4 regions of the Pseudomonas sp. H1_D05 genome follow, and region 3 is predicted to be linked to each of the others. Evidence: riboswitches for the same ligand, from Rfam matches in the RefSeq annotation. Region 3 holds a riboswitch; each other region holds the start of a gene.
The links. Region 3 has a riboswitch for cobalamin ahead of AB4O11_RS21300 (TonB-dependent receptor plug domain-containing protein). Riboswitches for the same ligand answer to the same signal wherever they lie in the genome.
Positions count from the first base shown of each region.

Region 1: another riboswitch for cobalamin. It lies ahead of AB4O11_RS20585 (ABC transporter substrate-binding protein); the one in region 3 lies ahead of AB4O11_RS21300 (TonB-dependent receptor plug domain-containing protein).
Region 2: another riboswitch for cobalamin. It lies ahead of cobO (cob(I)yrinic acid a,c-diamide adenosyltransferase); the one in region 3 lies ahead of AB4O11_RS21300 (TonB-dependent receptor plug domain-containing protein).
Region 4: another riboswitch for cobalamin. It lies ahead of AB4O11_RS24810 (CbtB domain-containing protein); the one in region 3 lies ahead of AB4O11_RS21300 (TonB-dependent receptor plug domain-containing protein).

Region 1 covers NZ_CP162825.1:4,547,487-4,551,693, reverse strand. Annotated here, with positions in the region: gene phnX (phosphonoacetaldehyde hydrolase) at 1-232, shown strand, start outside; gene AB4O11_RS20590 (Ppx/GppA phosphatase family protein) at 580-1,515, shown strand; cobalamin riboswitch at 1,558-1,751, shown strand; gene AB4O11_RS20585 (ABC transporter substrate-binding protein) at 1,896-2,909, shown strand; gene AB4O11_RS20580 (FecCD family ABC transporter permease) at 2,918-3,922, shown strand; gene AB4O11_RS20575 (ABC transporter ATP-binding protein) at 3,919-4,207, shown strand, end outside.
Region 2 covers NZ_CP162825.1:3,735,645-3,739,851, reverse strand. Annotated here, with positions in the region: gene cbiB (adenosylcobinamide-phosphate synthase CbiB) at 1-122, opposite strand, end outside; gene bluB (5,6-dimethylbenzimidazole synthase) at 119-769, opposite strand; gene AB4O11_RS16900 (cobyrinate a,c-diamide synthase) at 766-2,148, opposite strand; gene cobO (cob(I)yrinic acid a,c-diamide adenosyltransferase) at 2,145-2,756, opposite strand; cobalamin riboswitch at 2,838-3,067, opposite strand; gene AB4O11_RS16890 (hypothetical protein) at 3,231-3,815, shown strand; gene AB4O11_RS16885 (PQQ-dependent sugar dehydrogenase) at 3,882-4,207, shown strand, end outside.
Region 3 covers NZ_CP162825.1:4,708,236-4,712,442, forward strand. Annotated here, with positions in the region: gene AB4O11_RS21300 (TonB-dependent receptor plug domain-containing protein) at 1-1,842, opposite strand, end outside; cobalamin riboswitch at 1,935-2,140, opposite strand; gene AB4O11_RS21305 (LysR family transcriptional regulator) at 2,187-3,080, opposite strand; gene AB4O11_RS21310 (zinc-binding alcohol dehydrogenase family protein) at 3,191-4,198, shown strand.
Region 4 covers NZ_CP162825.1:5,505,719-5,509,925, forward strand. Annotated here, with positions in the region: gene AB4O11_RS24790 (ATP-grasp domain-containing protein) at 1-25, shown strand, start outside; gene AB4O11_RS24795 (sugar phosphate isomerase/epimerase family protein) at 22-939, shown strand; gene AB4O11_RS24800 (AzlC family ABC transporter permease) at 929-1,621, shown strand; gene AB4O11_RS24805 (hypothetical protein) at 1,614-1,940, shown strand; cobalamin riboswitch at 1,975-2,196, shown strand; gene AB4O11_RS24810 (CbtB domain-containing protein) at 2,320-2,517, shown strand; gene AB4O11_RS24815 (CbtA family protein) at 2,529-3,227, shown strand; gene AB4O11_RS24820 (cobalamin biosynthesis protein) at 3,224-3,637, shown strand; gene cobM (precorrin-4 C(11)-methyltransferase) at 3,719-4,207, shown strand, end outside.

The sequences.
Region 1 (4,207 bases), 160 kb from region 3:
CGCCGGGATGTGGACGGTGGCGTTGACCTGCTCCGGCAACGCACTGGGCCTGACCTATGAGCAATACAAGGCGTTGCCGTCGGATCGACTGGCGGAAGAACGCGCGCGGATCGGCAAGATGTTCGCCCCTTCGCGCCCGCACTACCTGATCGACACCATCGCCGAGCTGCCCGAAGTGATCGAAGACATCAATGCGCGCCTGGCCCGGGGCGAAACTCCACAGTCCTGCTGATTGATCGTCCGCACCCTGCGCTGATCGTTCCCACGCTCTGCGTGGGAATGCAGCCCGTGACGCTCCGCGTCACTGGACGCGGAGCGTCCCTAGAGGCGTTCCCACGCGGAGCGTGGGAACGATCAACAGCCAAATCGCGGGCAAAAAAAAGCTGCCAAAACTGGCAGCAAAAACTTTAAGAACACGCGATGTATTGACCTCAGCATAGACGCCGGATAATGACAGTGTCGTGACAGTCGCAAATTCATTCAATCGCCCCGCCCCCGTCATCAGGATGTCATCAAGATCACGGCAGAATCCTCGCAAACCGTCTTGAGCCTCGCGACGGATGCTCTGCAAGGATTCCCATGAAAGACGACGCCTCGCTGTTTGCCGCCATCGACCTGGGTTCTAACGCCTTTCGCCTGATGATCGGCCAGTCGGTGCGCAGCCGCAAAGGCTTGCAGATTCAGGAAGTGAAAACCCTGCGCGAACCGGTGCGCCTCGCCGAAGGCTTTGATGGCGGCGCACTGGATGCCTTGGCACTGGATCGCGGCTGGCAGGCGTTGGCGCGGTTCGGCAAGAAGCTGCGCGGTTTCGAGGCCGGCCGGGTTCGTGCGGTGGCCACCAGCGCGGTGCGTGAAGCGGACAACGCGCAACTGTTTCTGGCCAGTGCCGAGCGGCATCTGGGCTTTCCCATCGACGTCATTTGCGGCCATGAAGAGGCGCGGCTGGTCTACGCCGGCGTAACTCACGCCTTGCCCAGCGCCGACGACCTGCGCCTGGTGGTCGACATCGGCGGCGGCTCCACCGAGCTGATCCTCGGCCAGGGCTCACAACCCTTGTTAACCGAAAGCATCGCCATCGGCAGCGGCACCTTGAGCACGCGATTCTTTCGCGGCGGCGATGTGTCCGCCGGCGCGCTACAGGAGGCCGAACGCTTCGCCATCCTGCAGTTTGAAAAAGTTGCCCGGCGCTACCGTGCTCAGGGCTGGCAGCAAACCATCGGCTCTTCCGGCACCGCGCGCATGCTCGCCAAAGTACTCAAGACCAATCGCCTCAACGACTTCGGCCAGGACGGCATCACCTACGGCGGCCTGCTGCGCCTGTCGCTGCTGTTGTTGAAGGTAAACAACGTGCAACAGCTCAAGCTCGCAGGCCTGCAACCACACCGCCAGAGCATTCTGCCCGGCGGTCTGGTGTTAATACTGGCGGCATTCAAAGTGTTCGGTATCGCACAAATGCTGCCCTCCGAACCGGGCCTGCGTCTGGGCGTGTTGCACGGTTTGATGAGCCAGCACTAATCCTCGCCGCAACAGATTCGTCTCCCCTTCGGCGGCTTGATCGACTACCATGCCGCCGCTGGTTCCCGAACGGGACTAATAGGGAATCCGGGGTGCTTGCACAGCATTGACCGGAACTGCCCCCGCAACTGTAGGTGCCGAGCCTGCTCCACGACTGCCACTGGGTGAATCCCGGGAAGGCCGGAGCCAGGCGATGACGCATCAGTCAGGAGACCTGCCGGCACAGTGATTACTAACCGGCGGGGTGTCCGGGAAGGACATCGTGCCGTGCGCGTCTTCGTTGGCTGCTCGGCCTTGCGCTGTTTTCCTGACCGCGTTCGATGGTGTGTTTCCAGACCGTACTCTCCCGCTCCCCGTACGGTTCCCCTGGAGACTGCCCCATGCTGCTGCCCCGCATCGCCACCCTCATTACCGGCCTGAGCCTTGGCGCCCTGGCGCAGGCGGCACCGACTGTCTATCCACTGACGGTCGAGAACTGCGGCAGCACCCTGACCTTCCAGTACGCACCGACGCGCACCGTGACCATCGGCCAGGCCGGCACGGAGATGCTCTACGCCATGGGCCTGGGCGACAAAGTCGTCGGCACCTCACTGTGGTTCAACAATGTGCTGGCCAAATACAAGGCACAAAACGACCAGATCGAGCGCCTGGCTGACAACGAGCCGAGTTTCGAATCGGTAATCGGCAAGCGTCCGGAACTGGTCGCCGTGGAACTGGAATGGATGGTCGGCCCGCAAGGCGCGGTGGGCACGCGCGAGCAGTTTCATGAACTGAAGATTCCAACGTACCTGCTGCCTTCCGATTGCGAAGCCAAGGACAACCTCGTCGGCGCCGATGGCACGCGACTGGCGCCGTTTCGCATCGAGACGATTTACAAAAGCGTGAGCCAACTGGCGCAGATCTTCGATGTTCAGGAGCGTGGCCAGCAGCTCAATGATCAACTCAAGGCGAGTCTCGCCAAATCGATTGCCACCGCCCAAGGCAAACAGCTCAAAGACGCCAGCGCGCTGGTGTGGTTCTCCAGCGCACAAATGGACATCGAGCCGTTCGTGGCCGGGCACAAAGGCGTTCCCGATTTCATGCTCAGCACCCTCGGCGTGCGCAACGTGGTGGCGTCCGATGAGGAGTGGCCAACCGTCGGTTGGGAAACCATCGCCAAGGCCAATCCGACCTTCCTGGTCATCGCGCGCATGGATCGTCGACGTTTCCCCGCCGACGACTATGAAAAGAAACTCGCCTTCCTGCGCAGTGATCCGGTGACGCGCAACATGGACGCGGTGAAACACAACCGCATCATCATTGTCGACGCCATGGCCCTGCAGGCGAGCCTGCGCATGTTCGAGGGCATTGAGCAATTGGCCACGGCCATCAACGGCTATGACCTGTCGCAATGAGTGCCAGCCTGATCCGCACGCTCCTGGCCCTGGCGACCCTGTTGATTGCAGTGGTCGCCGGCGTGGCCATCGGTGAAACCTCGATTGCACCGGACGTGGTGTTGCAAGTGCTGGCGAACAAATTGTGGGGCGCCGGGCATGTCCTCGACCCGATCGATGAAGGCATCGTCTGGAACTACCGCCTGACCCGGGCATTGGTCGCGGCCGCATGCGGTGCAGGGTTAGCGACCTGCGGAGTGATTTTACAGTCGCTGCTGCGCAATCCGTTGGCCGATCCCTATCTGCTGGGCATTTCTGCCGGCGCCTCGACCGGGGCGGTGATGGTCGCACTGCTTGGCGTAGGTGCCGGGATCATCTCACTTTCGGTCGGTGCCTTCGCCGGCGCGGTCACGGCGTTCGTGCTGGTGATTGTGCTGGCGCGGGTCAGCGGCTCGGCCAGCGGTACCGGGCAGATCATTCTCGCGGGGATTGCCGGTTCGCAGCTGTTCAATGCGCTGACAGCGTTTCTGATCACTCGCTCGGCCAGCTCCGAGCAGGCGCGCGGGATCATGTTCTGGTTGCTGGGCAATCTTGGCGGCGTGCGCTGGCCATCGGTGTGGCTGGCGGTGCCAGTGGCCGTATTGGGGTTGGTTGTCTGCCTGTGGCATCGGCGGGCGCTGGATGCGTTTACCTTTGGTGCGGATTCGGCGGCGTCGCTCGGCATTCCGGTGCGGCGTGTGCAGATTCTGCTGATCGGTTGTGCAGCGCTGGTGACGGCAGTGATGGTGTCGATTGTCGGCTCGATCGGTTTTGTCGGTCTGGTCATTCCTCATGCCGCGCGTCTGTTGCTGGGCACCGGTCATGCGCGGTTGCTGCCGGCCAGTGCGTTGGGTGGCGCGGTGTTTCTGATAGCCGCCGATGTGCTGTCGCGCACACTGATCAAGGGCCAGGTGATTCCGGTCGGGGTGATTACCGCGCTGGTCGGCGCGCCGGTGTTCGCCTTGATTCTGGTCGGCCGCAGGTCGGCACGATGAACAGTGTCTTGAGTTGTTCCGGCCTGAGCTTCAGGGTGCGCGGCGCCGAGTTGCTCAACGGTGTCAGCCTTGAGGTTCAGCGTGGCGAAACCCTGGGCATTGTCGGGCCGAATGGCGCGGGCAAATCCACTCTGTTGAAGTTGCTGGCCGGGCTGCGTGAACCGAGCGCTGGCCAGGTGCTGCTTGAAGGTCAACGCCTGGGCAAAATGGCTCGACGGAGCATTGCGCAAAAGCTTGCGGTGGTTGAGCAACAAGCTGATACCGACGATGGCATTCGCGTGTTCG
Region 2 (4,207 bases), 970 kb from region 3:
TTGAAGCGTTGCTCGATGCGCCCGGCGAAATTGCCGAACGCCACCAGCGGATGCCAGCGTTTCGGTTCACCCAACAGCGCATCCAGCGCCACTGCGGCGACACTCAACAACGCCACACTCATTGACTCACTCCCCAATAATTTTCGTACAGCAACTCATTGAGCGGCCGCGCCTGCGCCCACCCTTCGAGTACCAGCATCGGCGCCGGATAGAATTCCTTGACCGGCCCCAGGCATAAAACCGCCAGTGGCTTGGCACCCTCGGGCAGCTTCAGCAGATCCGCCAACGCTTGCGGCTCGAACAGCGAGACCCAGCCCATGCCCAGGCCTTCGGCGCGCGAGGCCAGCCACAGATTCTGGATCGCGCAGGACAGCGAGGCCATGTCCATTTCCGGCAATGTACGGCGACCGAAAATGTGCTTTTCGCGATTATCCATCAACGCGGCGACCAGCACTTCGGCGCAATCATTGATGCCTTCGACCTTGAGCTTCATGAACTCGTCACTGCGCTCGCCGAGGGCTTCGGCTGTGCGGATGCGTTCTTCTTCCACCAGATTCTGGATCTGCCCGCGCAGGCTGCGGTCGCTGATGCGGATGAAACGCCAGGGCTGCATCAGGCCGACGCTTGGGGCCTGGTGGGCGGCTTCCAGTAGTCGGCGCAACAGCTCCGGTTCGACGCTGCCGCCGGTGAAGTGGCGCATGTCGCGGCGTTCGGCAATGACACGGTAAACCGATTGGCGCTCGGCTTCGGAGAATGTGTTGTCGGTCATGGCCTCTTCGCGAGCAAGCTCGCTCCCACAGGGGATTGCATTGCTTCAGTCACCACCGTTTCAACTGTGGGAGCGGCCTCACGGTCTGGTGCAAACAATGCGGCAATCGCACTCGGATTCGACGGGAAATAGAAGTGCACATAAGACGCCGTCATCCGCCCTTCCCGATAAACCGCCTCGGCGCCACGCCCACCATTCGGGCTCAAACCCCGCGCAATCGGCGCCAGTTCGGTAGTCGTCAACGAATGATGATATGTGTGCCCGCGCAACGAACCTTCCGGCAGATCCACCGCTTGCAACGCCAACGCCGCCAGACGCTTCTGCATCACCGCATCGCCCTTAAGCAGCCCGACCAATTCAGCGCGGGTGCCTTCAACGTCAGTCAACGAATCGAGCAGGTACAGCATCCCACCACACTCGGCGAGCAACGGCTTACCCGCCGCGTGATGCGCGCGAATCGCCTCACACATCGCGGTGTTCTGCGACAACGCAACGTGGTGCAGTTCCGGATACCCACCGGGCAAATACAGGCTGTCCGCTTCAGGCAATTGCGAGTCGCGGATCGGCGAGAAGAAACTCAACTCGGCGCCCATCGCCCGCAACAGATCGAGACTCGCGCCGTAGGTGAAAGCAAACGCTTCATCACGGGCGACGGCAATTCGCATATTCTTCAGCAACGGCTCGACAGCGATCACGTCCGGTGCGGCAAACTCCACCGCCGGTGGCAGCGCTACCTCACAACTGCTGGCCAATGCATCGGCGGCGGCGTCGAGACGCACATCGAGGTCATTCAATTCACTGGCCTGGACCAGACCGAGATGGCGGCTCGGCAATTCGATGCCAGTTTCTCGGGACAACGCGCCGTACCAGCGCAGACCTTCGGTGAGGCTGCCTTCGAGCAATTGCGCATGGCGCAAGGTGCCAACGCGGTTGGCCAACACACCGGCAAACGGCAGATCTGGCTGATACTTGGCCAAGCCGAGCGCCAGCGCACCAAAGGTCTGCGCCATCGCCGTCCCATCAATCACCCCGAGCACCGGCACGCCGAAGTGCCGCGCCAGATCGGCGCTGGACGGCGTGCCGTCGAACAGGCCCATCACGCCTTCAATCAGAATCAGATCCGCCTCGGCGGCGGCTTCCCACAACAGACGACGACTTTCCTGCTCGCCGACCATCCACATGTCCAGTTGATACACCGGCGCACCGCTGGCGCGCTCGAGAATCATCGGATCGAGAAAGTCCGGCCCGCATTTGAACACGCGCACCTTGCGCCCCTGATTGCGATGCAAACGGGCGAGCGCGGCGGTGACGGTGGTCTTGCCCTGACCGGAGGCCGGCGCGGCGATGAGTACCGCCGGGCAGTGACGTGGTTGATTCAAAGTTCGACGCCTTTCTGCGCTTTGATGCCGGCCTGGAAGGCATGTTTGAGCATGCCCATTTCGGTGACCGTGTCGCCCATCTCAATCATTTCCGGCTTGGCCGCGCGACCGGTGACGATCACATGCTGCATCGGCGGACGCGCCTGCAGATCGCTGAGCACCTGATCGAGATCGAGGTAGCCGTGCTTGAGGGCGATGTTCAATTCGTCGAGCACCACCAGACCGATCGACGGATCACGCAGCAATTCGCGGGAGACCGCCCACGCGGCTTCGGCGGCGGCGATGTCACGCTGACGATCCTGGGTTTCCCAAGTGAAACCTTCGCCCATCACGTGGAAGCGCACTTGCTCGGGGAAGCGTCGGAAGAACAACTCCTCACCGGTGCTGTTACGGCCCTTGATGAACTGCACCACGCCGCACTGCATGCCGTGGCCCATGGCACGGGCGAGCATGCCGAACGCCGAGCTGCTTTTGCCTTTGCCGTTGCCGGTCAGCACCAGCACCAGGCCACACTCGTCAGGCGAGTTGGCGATGCGTTCGTCGATCACGGCTTTTTTGCGCTGCATACGCGCCAGATGGCGTTCGTCGCGCTCGGGGGAATCAGTCATGGGGGAGCTCTCCGTTGAGGCTGGATAACGGCGGGCAGGCACAAGAATAGACGGCAAAAAGCCTGGCATCGCCCACCGTGATGCCGCTGGATGGATCAGGCCGGTCTCCGGGCTCATGAGCGGCGCATGCCTGACTGCGCGCCTTCCCGCTTCTTTCGAGGCAGTGGCTCAAGGCGCAGTTTTCACTCATTTACCGTTGCGGGGGCAGCGCCGGGATCGTGGTGGTTCTTCGTGCGAAGACAACCCTCACCGGCTTCCCTGTTTCACTCTGTCGACGCAGGTCACAGAGCACCTGAAACAAGCCGCGAAGGTTAGAGGGTTGGGGGTGGAGCGTCAATTAAAGAGGCGGCCATCGAGCGAATAACTGCCGCCGATCACTTATCTGCCGCCAATCTTGTGCCACACTGATACAAATGATATCAAAGAGCCATGCTTTTCTCGAAAAGCCCACTACAACAATAAAGGATGATGACGATGCAAGGCATGATCATCAGCAACCCGCGCCTGGAATTCCTGCGCCCGGTGCTTGAACGCTGGTTTGACTGTATCGACCGCTACAACGCCGTGCGCGGCGACAGCGACACCCCTTACTGGCATGACGAGAAAGCCAATCTCGGATTGCTCTCGGCGGCGGCCTGGATGGCTGAGCTGGTCACTTTGAACGACACTGCCACGCGCAAGCAGAACGAAGAAGGCGAGCGCAATGCCCGCGCCGATCTGTTTCTCGCCGGTGCCGAAGACCGCGCCTTTATCCAGGCCACTCAGCGCTGGCCAAAGGTTACCAACCTGAATCTGACTCAAGCCCTGCTGGACATCACCAACGACGCCAAACGCATCAGCTACGCCAGCGACCTCAAGCTCGGCTGCCTGTTTGTCGCGCCACAAAAAACCCAGCACAGCGCCAGCCCCGAAGAACTGCAGGACATGGTCGACGACCTGCAAAAGGAACACACCTGCGCGGTCGCCTGGTATTTCCCCTACGCCTACCGCAAATTGCGCAGCGAAGCCGGCAACTATCACCCGGGCATCGCCGTGCTGTTCAAGGAAGCCCGCGGCTAAACAGTGGAACCATCGGGCTTGCGCCCTCCTCTATGATTAGGAATGCATTCATAGGGAAGATCAGCAATGCGCAAGCCCCAGCTCGTTTTTGTCATCGCCTTCGCCGGAGGGCTCGCCGCCTGCGGTGAATCCTCCAGCCTGCAAGTCACCGACGGCACCGGCCCGTCACCCAAGCTGCCCGAACCGAACAAGACCCTGATCCCGACGGTGAACATCGCCCCGGCAATCGGCTGGCCCGAGGGCGGCAAACCGACTGCGGCGGCTGGCACCCAGGTCGCGGCATTTGCCGAAGGCCTCGATCATCCGCGCTGGCTCTATGTGCTGCCCAACGGCGATGTGCTCGTGGCGGAAACCAATGCCCCGCCAAAGCCCGATGACAGCAGTGGCATTCG
Region 3 (4,207 bases):
GTTTTCCACCAGCAGGCTCACGCGGTGCTGATGAGCGTTGTCGAGGTAGCGATAAGCGTCGGCGTCGACCACGGAATAGTTACCGTACTCGACTTGCTTCGAGCTTTTGATGTCGCGGATATAGCGGATCGCACCGCCGGCGCCCCACAGGCGATTTTCCGATTCATAACCCACGCGTGAACGGGCGAAGAAGCTCGGGATATCGTTGAGGGTTACACCGCTGCGCGTTTCGGTGAGGTTGCGGGTCATGTCCGCTTGCAGGCTCCACTGATCGTTGAGCGCGAGTTTGGCGTCGGCCTCGAAACCGCGCATACGCACCTGGCCTTCACCGTTGACCCATTGAATGTCGTCGAGGGTGATCAAGTCGTCGATCTTGCGTTTGAACAGGGTCACGCTGGCGCTGAATTCGCGGTCGAGCAGAAAGCCTTTGTAGTCGACACCCAGCTCCGCATTGCGGCTTTTTTCCGGCTTCAGGTTGCGATTGCCGATCTCGTCGCCCGGTTCATTGACGAACAATTGCTCGGCGTTTGGCAGTTTGTAGGCGCTGCCGTACTGGCCGCGCACCGACCAATTGTCATTGAGGTCATACAGCGAAGTGAGCATGCCGACGGTGGCACCATCGCCACCGCTCATGGCTTCGTGACGCACACCGATGCTCGGGTGCCAGTCGGGCAGGGCGTCGATCTGCGGGCGCAGTTGCGTGTAGAAAGCGTGGGCTTCGGCCTTGTCGTTATCGATGATCAACACATCATCCTGGCCCTTGAACCATTGATTGTCGGTGCCAAACACCAGTACATGATCGCCGGGCAATTCAGCCTTGCCTTCGGCCTGCACACCCCAATCGGTGAAGCCCCAATAGTCATTGTGGTTGATGACCTTGGTGCCGCCGCCGGCGACGTTGTTGACACGCGTGTAGCGGGTGTCCCAGTCGTTGATATGGCCTTTGACGAAGTAGCTCAGGCGCTCATTGACGGTCTGCTCGAAGGTCGCTGTGGCGATCTGCTGCACGCGGTCGTTAGTGGTCTTGTGGTTGTCGACCGGGCGGGCGAAATCGAGGTTGGCGTCGGCGTATTGGTAAAACAGCTCCAGCCGCGAATCATCGCCGAATGACTGAATCGCCTTGCCGCCGAACGTGGTGACTTCGTAGGCGCGATCCTTGCCGGAATCGTTTTTCATGTCGCGGTTGCGATAGGGCTGGTAACCGTCGGAGACGTTATGGCTGACGTACGCCAGCAAACCGAGGTCGCCGAAACCGTTAGTGAAGATATTCTCGACGCGGGCGTCTTCGGTGGTGCCGCCAAAGCTGTCGACGCCCAGATTCACCTCGCCGGCGGCTTTGCGCGATTGCGGGCTGCGGGTGACGATGTTGATCACGCCGGACACGGCCTGGGTGCCGAACAACAGGCTCTGCCCACCCTTGAGCACTTCGATGCGTTCGATGGCGTTGGCCGGCAGAGTGTCCAGATAGAGGCCGCCGTACAGGCGATTGTTCAGGCGCACGCCGTCGAGCAGGATCAGCGTGTCGTCGTTGCGCCCGCCGAGCAGCGAATACGTGCCGTAGTCGAAAGGGCCGTTTTTCGGCGCCACATACAAGCCTGGAATGAACATCTGCATCACCCGGCTGACATCGGCGCTGGGGCCGGCGCGTTCGATCTGCTCGCGGCTGACGATTTCGACCTTGCTGCCGAATCTGGCCATCTCGGCGACGGTGGTGGATTCCACTGACGGTGCAGTAACGATTTGTTGATTGAGTTCCAGCGGCGCGTCGTCGGCCAGTAGCAGCGGGCTGAACAGGCAGCCAAGGAACAGGGTTGGAGCAGAAGTGTTGAAAGGTCGAATCATTGTCTTCTCGAAAAGGATCTTCGCAGAAGAGCATGCAAGAGAAGGCATCGCGCACAGCCAATACCGGCCCATGCCCGCCCACCGCAGGATTTTGCCAAACGAAATTCCAGGCCGGTCTCCGGGCTCGCGCGTATCGAGGTTTTCACCTTCCCATGGCCGTCTGGCCACAGTGGTGTATTGAAAACATCACGCGCATACCGTTGCGGGGGCAGCACCGGACTTGTTCGAAAAGAACGTACCGGTTTCCCGTTTCACCCCATGCACGGCGGCATGGGACACCTGAAACTGGCCGGCATCTGAACATTCGAGTAGCGTCTCGTCAATGCGGCAACCACCAGGGGGAGCTATTGGATACGTTCCAGAGCGACAAACTGGCCACTCAACCACGCATAAAGCTGAGACACCGCCGGGGTGATCTGCTTGCGATGCGGGCACACCAGACTCAACGGTGAGGCATTGCCGGGAAAATCCTTCAGTAGCACGACCAGTCGCCCTGCGATCACGTCTGCACTGACGTCCAGCCAGGATTTGTTGGCGATGCCTTCGCCGCTCAACGCCCAGCGGCGCACGATGTCGGCGTCGTCGCTGAACATCGGTCCCGAGACCTGGATCGTTTCACTGCCCAGACTCCACTTGTCGTAGATCCGGCCGCCTTGCTGGTAGAGCAGGCAAGCGTGGTTGTGCAGATCATCCGGCGTTCGCGGGTATCCGTGGCGCTCCACGTATTCCGGTGCGGCGACCAGCACCCGCCGGTTCCACGGTGCCAGCGGCAGCGCCACGTAGTTGGCATCTTCATTCGAGCCGTATCGAATCGCCACGTCTACCGGGTCACGAAACAAGTCGGCCATCTGGTCCGACAGGGAAAAGCGCAAGGTCAGTTCCGGGTGCTGGCGGCGAAACAGTGTGAGCCACGGCAGCAAAATGTTGCGCCCCAGATCGGACGGCGCCGTCACTTGCAACACGCCGCGCAACGTGGCGTTTTCACCGCGCAGGTTTTCCTTGCCTTGCTTGAGCGCCTCCAGCACCGAGTGGGCGGTGGGCAAGTATTGCTCGCCCTCGGCGGTTAATCGCAGGCTGCGGGTGGTGCGCGCAAACAGGCGCACGTCCAGCTCACGCTCCAGACGCTTGATCGCCGCGGCAACCTGGCCGGGCAATAAATCCGCCTCATGGGCGGCAGCGGTGAAGCTGCCCAGCGCGGCGCTGCGGGTGAACAAACCAAGATCATCGATGCGGATCATTTTCACTCCTGCAGTGAAAGTGTTGGCGCATTCTGCTGGTTTTTCTTTGTGCTTGGGAAGTCGAAGATGGCGGCAAGCGAGCACATCAGCTCTTCAGACAGCGAGTTTCCATGAAAGCCATCACCTTCACCCAACACGCTTTGCCCATTGAAGATCCGCAATCGTTGCAGGACATCGACCTTCCGGTGCCAACTTCCGGCCCCCGGGATTTGCTCGTAGAAGTTCGTGCGGTGTCGGTCAATCCGGTCGATACCAAAGTACGCGCCGGCACTTTCACCAAAGAACCGAAAATCCTCGGCTGGGATGCCGCCGGCATCGTCCGCGAGGTCGGGACTGAAGTGACGCTGTTTCAGCCTGGCGACGAAGTGTTCTACGCAGGCTCCCTTGCCCGCACCGGCAGTTATAGCGAATTTCACCTGGTGGACGAGCGAATCGTCGGGCACAAACCGCGTTCGTTAAGTGCTGCGGATGCCGCGGCATTGCCGTTGACGTCGATCACCGCCTGGGAGCTGTTGTTCGACCGTCTCGGTGTCACCGAAGGTTCAGGGCAGGGCAAGTGCCTGTTGATCACGGGGGCAGCGGGCGGCGTCGGTTCGATGCTGGTGCAATTGGCCCGACAGTTGACGCAGCTGACCGTCATCGGCACCGCCTCGCGGCAGGAAACGGCTGACTGGGTCCGGCAATTGGGCGCGCATCACGTCATCGATCACAGTCAGCCGCTGCTCGCACAGTTGCAGGCACTGGGCATCGACGAGGTCAGCCATGTCGCCAGCCTGACCCATACCGAGGAGCATTTTGCGCAGCTGATTGAAGTGCTCCAACCACAAGGGTGTCTGGGCGTGATCGACGATCCTGAAAGCCTCGACGTAATGCCGCTCAAGCGCAAGTCGCTGTCGCTGCACTGGGAGCTGATGTTCACCCGTTCGCTGTACGAAACCCCGGACATGATTGAGCAGCATCACCTGCTCAATCGCGTCAGCGATCTGATTGACCAGGGCATTTTGAAAACGACCGTCGGTGAACATTTTGGCGCGATCAACGCGGCAAACATGCGCCGTGCCCATGCCTTGGTCGAGAGCGGCAAGGCCCGAGGCAAACTGGTACTCGAAGGTTTCTGATTTCATTCA
Region 4 (4,207 bases), 800 kb from region 3:
CACTACGCAAGGACCAGCGCAATGACCCGTAAAGACCCGCTATATCACATCGAAGGCCCGATCAGCGCTCACTTCCCGATGATCTCCTTTTCCACCAATGTCTACGACAACCCAGCAGACATCCTGGGTTCGATCACCGATCTGGCCAGACATTTCCAAGCGGTCGAGTTCGAGATCGGCGAAGACGCCGAAAAAACCTTCTGGTCGCTGAGCGCCGAAGACCGGTCTGAGCTTGCCGGGAAAATCCGCAGCTTCGCCGAACACAATGGCATCACGCTGACCGTCCACGCCGGATGGTGGGGTCGCCAGTACAACCTGTGCTCCCCGGATTTGACCGAACGTGCCCAAGCGGTGGACTGTCTGAGTGCCGCCGTGGAGTTTTCCCACGAGGCCGGCGCCACCAGCGTCACTTTTCATCCCGGCTACAAAGATCAACTGGAAAACGGCGAACTGCTGGACAACCTGATAGTAGCGATCAACCAGGTGACCAAGCGCTGCAACACCGATGGCATCGCCCTGTGCCTGGAGAACATGGGCGGTCAGCGGCCGAAATTCCCGGTCTTCACCGTCGAGGAACACCTGCGCTTTCACAAGGAGACCGGGTGCTTCGTGACCATCGACGTGACGCATCTGTGCTCACTGCTGCCGTATGGTGAAAGCCTGTTCAAAGCCATTGCCGATCTGGCGCCGGTTACCCGGCATCTGCACATTGCCGACCTCAACAACACCCACCATCAACATCTGCCGATTGGCGAAGGCAACTTGCGCCTGAGCGATGTGCTCAATCGCTTCGCGGTCAACGGCTATCGGGGTGTGGCCGTGGTGGAGGAGTTCATTCCGCGCTTCTCCACCGAGTACTACCTGGAAAAAGCCCTGGCCTACAAGAACGGCGTAGAGCAATTGCTGGCCGGCTCGCGGCACAGCACTCATGCTGGTTGAGTCGAACCTGGCAAAACCGGCATCGCGCAGCGAGATCGCGACCGGTATCCGCGATGCGCTACCGTTCGTCTTCTCGCTGCTGCTGACCTTCACCCTGATCGGCATGCTCGGGCGCCGCCATGATCTGGATCTTCCGGCCATGGTGGTTTTCAGCGGTACGGTAATGGCCTCGCCGTTGCAACTGACGCTGCTGGAAACCCCCGCGCACCTGCTTAACGCCTTTGGCGTGCTGGTCTCGGCGCTGAGTATCAACTTGCGTTTTCTGGTCTTCACACTGAGCCTGAAATCCAGCCTCCAGGGCCCGGTCAAAGCGTTCGTCCCCGCCCTGGCGGTGATGGCAAATGCGGCTTTCACGTTGATGTCGATCCGCAAGGATCAGCAACCGATCAGCCGCCCGTATGCCAACACCGTGTGCTTTCTGCTGTACGCCGCCGCCCTGCTTGGCACCGTGGTCGGGTACTGTTTCGCCAGCGTGGCCGACAACGCAGTGATGGATCACGTCAGTGTGGTGATCGCGATTTTCATCAGCGCTTCGCTTGGCAAGATGGCCCGCGACCGTCACAGCTTCCATGCGCAATGGATTGCCGGCCTGGCCACCGCCGCGAGCTTGTTGTGGCTGGGCGAGGTCAGCTTGCTGCTGGTGCTCGCCATCACCGTTCTGACGAGCTATGTCTATGATTGAACCTGGTACTTTCTGGCTGTACGTACTGATTTGCGCGCTGGTTTCGATCGTCTGCCGCTTGCTGCCGCTGGCCGTCGATGTCGAACGGCTTTCGGCAACTGCCCGCGCTTTCATCGATCGTCTGGGAAAATACACATCGGTGGCGATGCTCGTCAGCCTGCTGGCGGTCTCACTCTATCCTTTGGCCAGCCAGCACCTGGCGGCCATGCCATGGATCCTGCCGGTGGCGTTGGCGTGGCTGCTGAGCCTGACGCGAATCAAATCCTATTATGCGTTCCTGATGGCGCTGGGGGTGTACGTCCTGCTGATCATGCGCTAGGCGTCGATTGACTCAAATCCCCCGCCCATGCTCTCCTACACAACTTGTTACGGGTGCCCTTCACAGGGTGAAACGGGAAACCGGTGAATCATGTGCTTTACTCAAGCCCATGTCAGTCCGGTGCTGCCCCCGCAACGGTAAGCGAGCGAAGCGTCAAAACCACTGTGCCAATACGGTATGGGAAGGTGACGCTTGCAGGTCGGCCTGACGCCAGCCCCTCGTGAGCCCGGAGACCGGCCCGCAACACACAGCCCGCATTTGTGCGGCGCTGCACATAACAAACCCGCGGTGGGCGGGCGCTGTTCGAACCTCTGCGAGCCCGACCCGCAGGGGTTTTCATGCGCTCTATTCACCCGCTGACACTCCAGAGGGAAGCGCCATGTCGATTATCAGCAGCACCGGCAGCAACACGGACAAAATCGCCAGCACCACCACCCTGAGCCAACGCCTGACCGCCGCAATCTTTGCATCGATCCTCGGCGCCAGTCTGGTTTACTTTGCCGGTTTCTCGCACATCGAAGCGGTGCACAACGCCGCCCACGATACCCGCCACAGCGCCGCGTTCCCGTGCCATTGAGACCTGCCGACATGATCAAGCGTATCGCGCAAACTGCAGGTTTCTCTGGTCTGCTGGCCGCCCTGCTCCTCACTCTGCTGCAAAGCTTCTGGGTTTCGCCGCTGATTCTGCAGGCGGAAACCTTCGAGAAGTCCGAGCCGGTGGCGGTTCACGAACATGCCGCTGGCGTGGCTGCGCACACCCATGATGCCGAGGCCTGGGAGCCGGAAGACGGCTGGCAGCGCGTAGTCTCGACCACTGGCGGTAATCTGGTCGTAGCCGTCGGTTTCGCCCTGATGCTCGCCGGCCTCTACACCCTGCGCGCGCCGACCAAAACTTCGCAGGGCCTGCTCTGGGGCCTGGCCGGTTACGCGACGTTCGTGCTTGCTCCGACCTTGGGCCTGCCACCAGAACTGCCGGGCACCGCTGCCGCTGATCTGGCTTCGCGGCAGACGTGGTGGATCGGCACGGCCGCTTCGACGGCTGTAGGTCTGTCGCTGATCGCGTTCAGCCGTCACTGGCTGATGAAGGTCCTCGGTGTGGCCATCCTCGCCGTGCCCCACGTGATCGGCGCACCGCAACCGGAAGTGCATTCGATGCTCGCCCCCGAAGCACTCGAAGCTCAGTTCAAAATCGCTTCGCAGTTGACCAACGTGGCGTTCTGGCTGGCCCTGGGCCTGATCAGCGCCTGGTTGTTCCGCCGCAAAAGCGCTGGTCAATACCACGCATGACCGATGACCGCGCAGCGCCGACCTTCGTGGTCGGCCTGGGCTGCCAGCGCGGCTGCCCGGCCAGCACGCTGCGCGCGTTACTCGATCAAGCGCTACAGGCGCATCGCATTGAGCTTGAGGCGGTGAAAGCGTTGGCCAGTATCGACTTGAAGCGCGACGAGCCGGGCCTGCAAGAACTTGCTGCACAACTGGCCCTGCCCCTGCTGTACTTCAGCAGTGACGAACTGGCCAGCTACCAACAGCGGCTCAGTCACCATTCACAGATTGCTTACGAACGCACCGGTTGCTACGGCGTCGCCGAAAGTGCCGCGCTTGCGCTCGCTGAACAGCTGATTCAAGCGCCGGCAAAACTGCTGATCTCCCGGCAAAAATACGCTCAGGCCACGCTGGCATTGGCCGGCGCGGCGTAAAATCCCGATAATCCCCGCCATTGATCATGAGCGTTGTTCATCTGCAACGCAGTCGTGCCCTCTTTTACTCAGGATTCAACGATGACCGTCTACTTCATCGGCGCCGGCCCCGGCGACCCGGAATTGATCACTGTCAAAGGCCAGCGGCTGATTCGCAGTTGCCCGGTGATTATCTACGCAGGTTCGCTAGTGCCGGCGGCGGTACTCGACGGCCATCAAGCCGAAACGGTGGTGAACAGCGCCGAACTGCATCTGGAACAGATCATCGAATTGATCAAGACCGCGCATGCCAAGGGTCAGGATGTGGCGCGGGTGCATTCCGGCGATCCGAGTCTGTATGGCGCGATTGGCGAGCAGATCCGTTATCTGCGTGAGCTCGATATTCCGTTCGAGATCATTCCCGGCGTGACGGCCACCGCAGCCTGTGCGGCGTTGCTTGGCGCGGAATTGACGCTGCCGGACGTGTCGCAAAGCGTGATTCTGACCCGCTACGCCGACAAAACCGCGATGCCGGCAGGCGAAGAGCTTGGCAGTCTGGCGCAGCATGGCGCGACCATGGCGATTCATCTG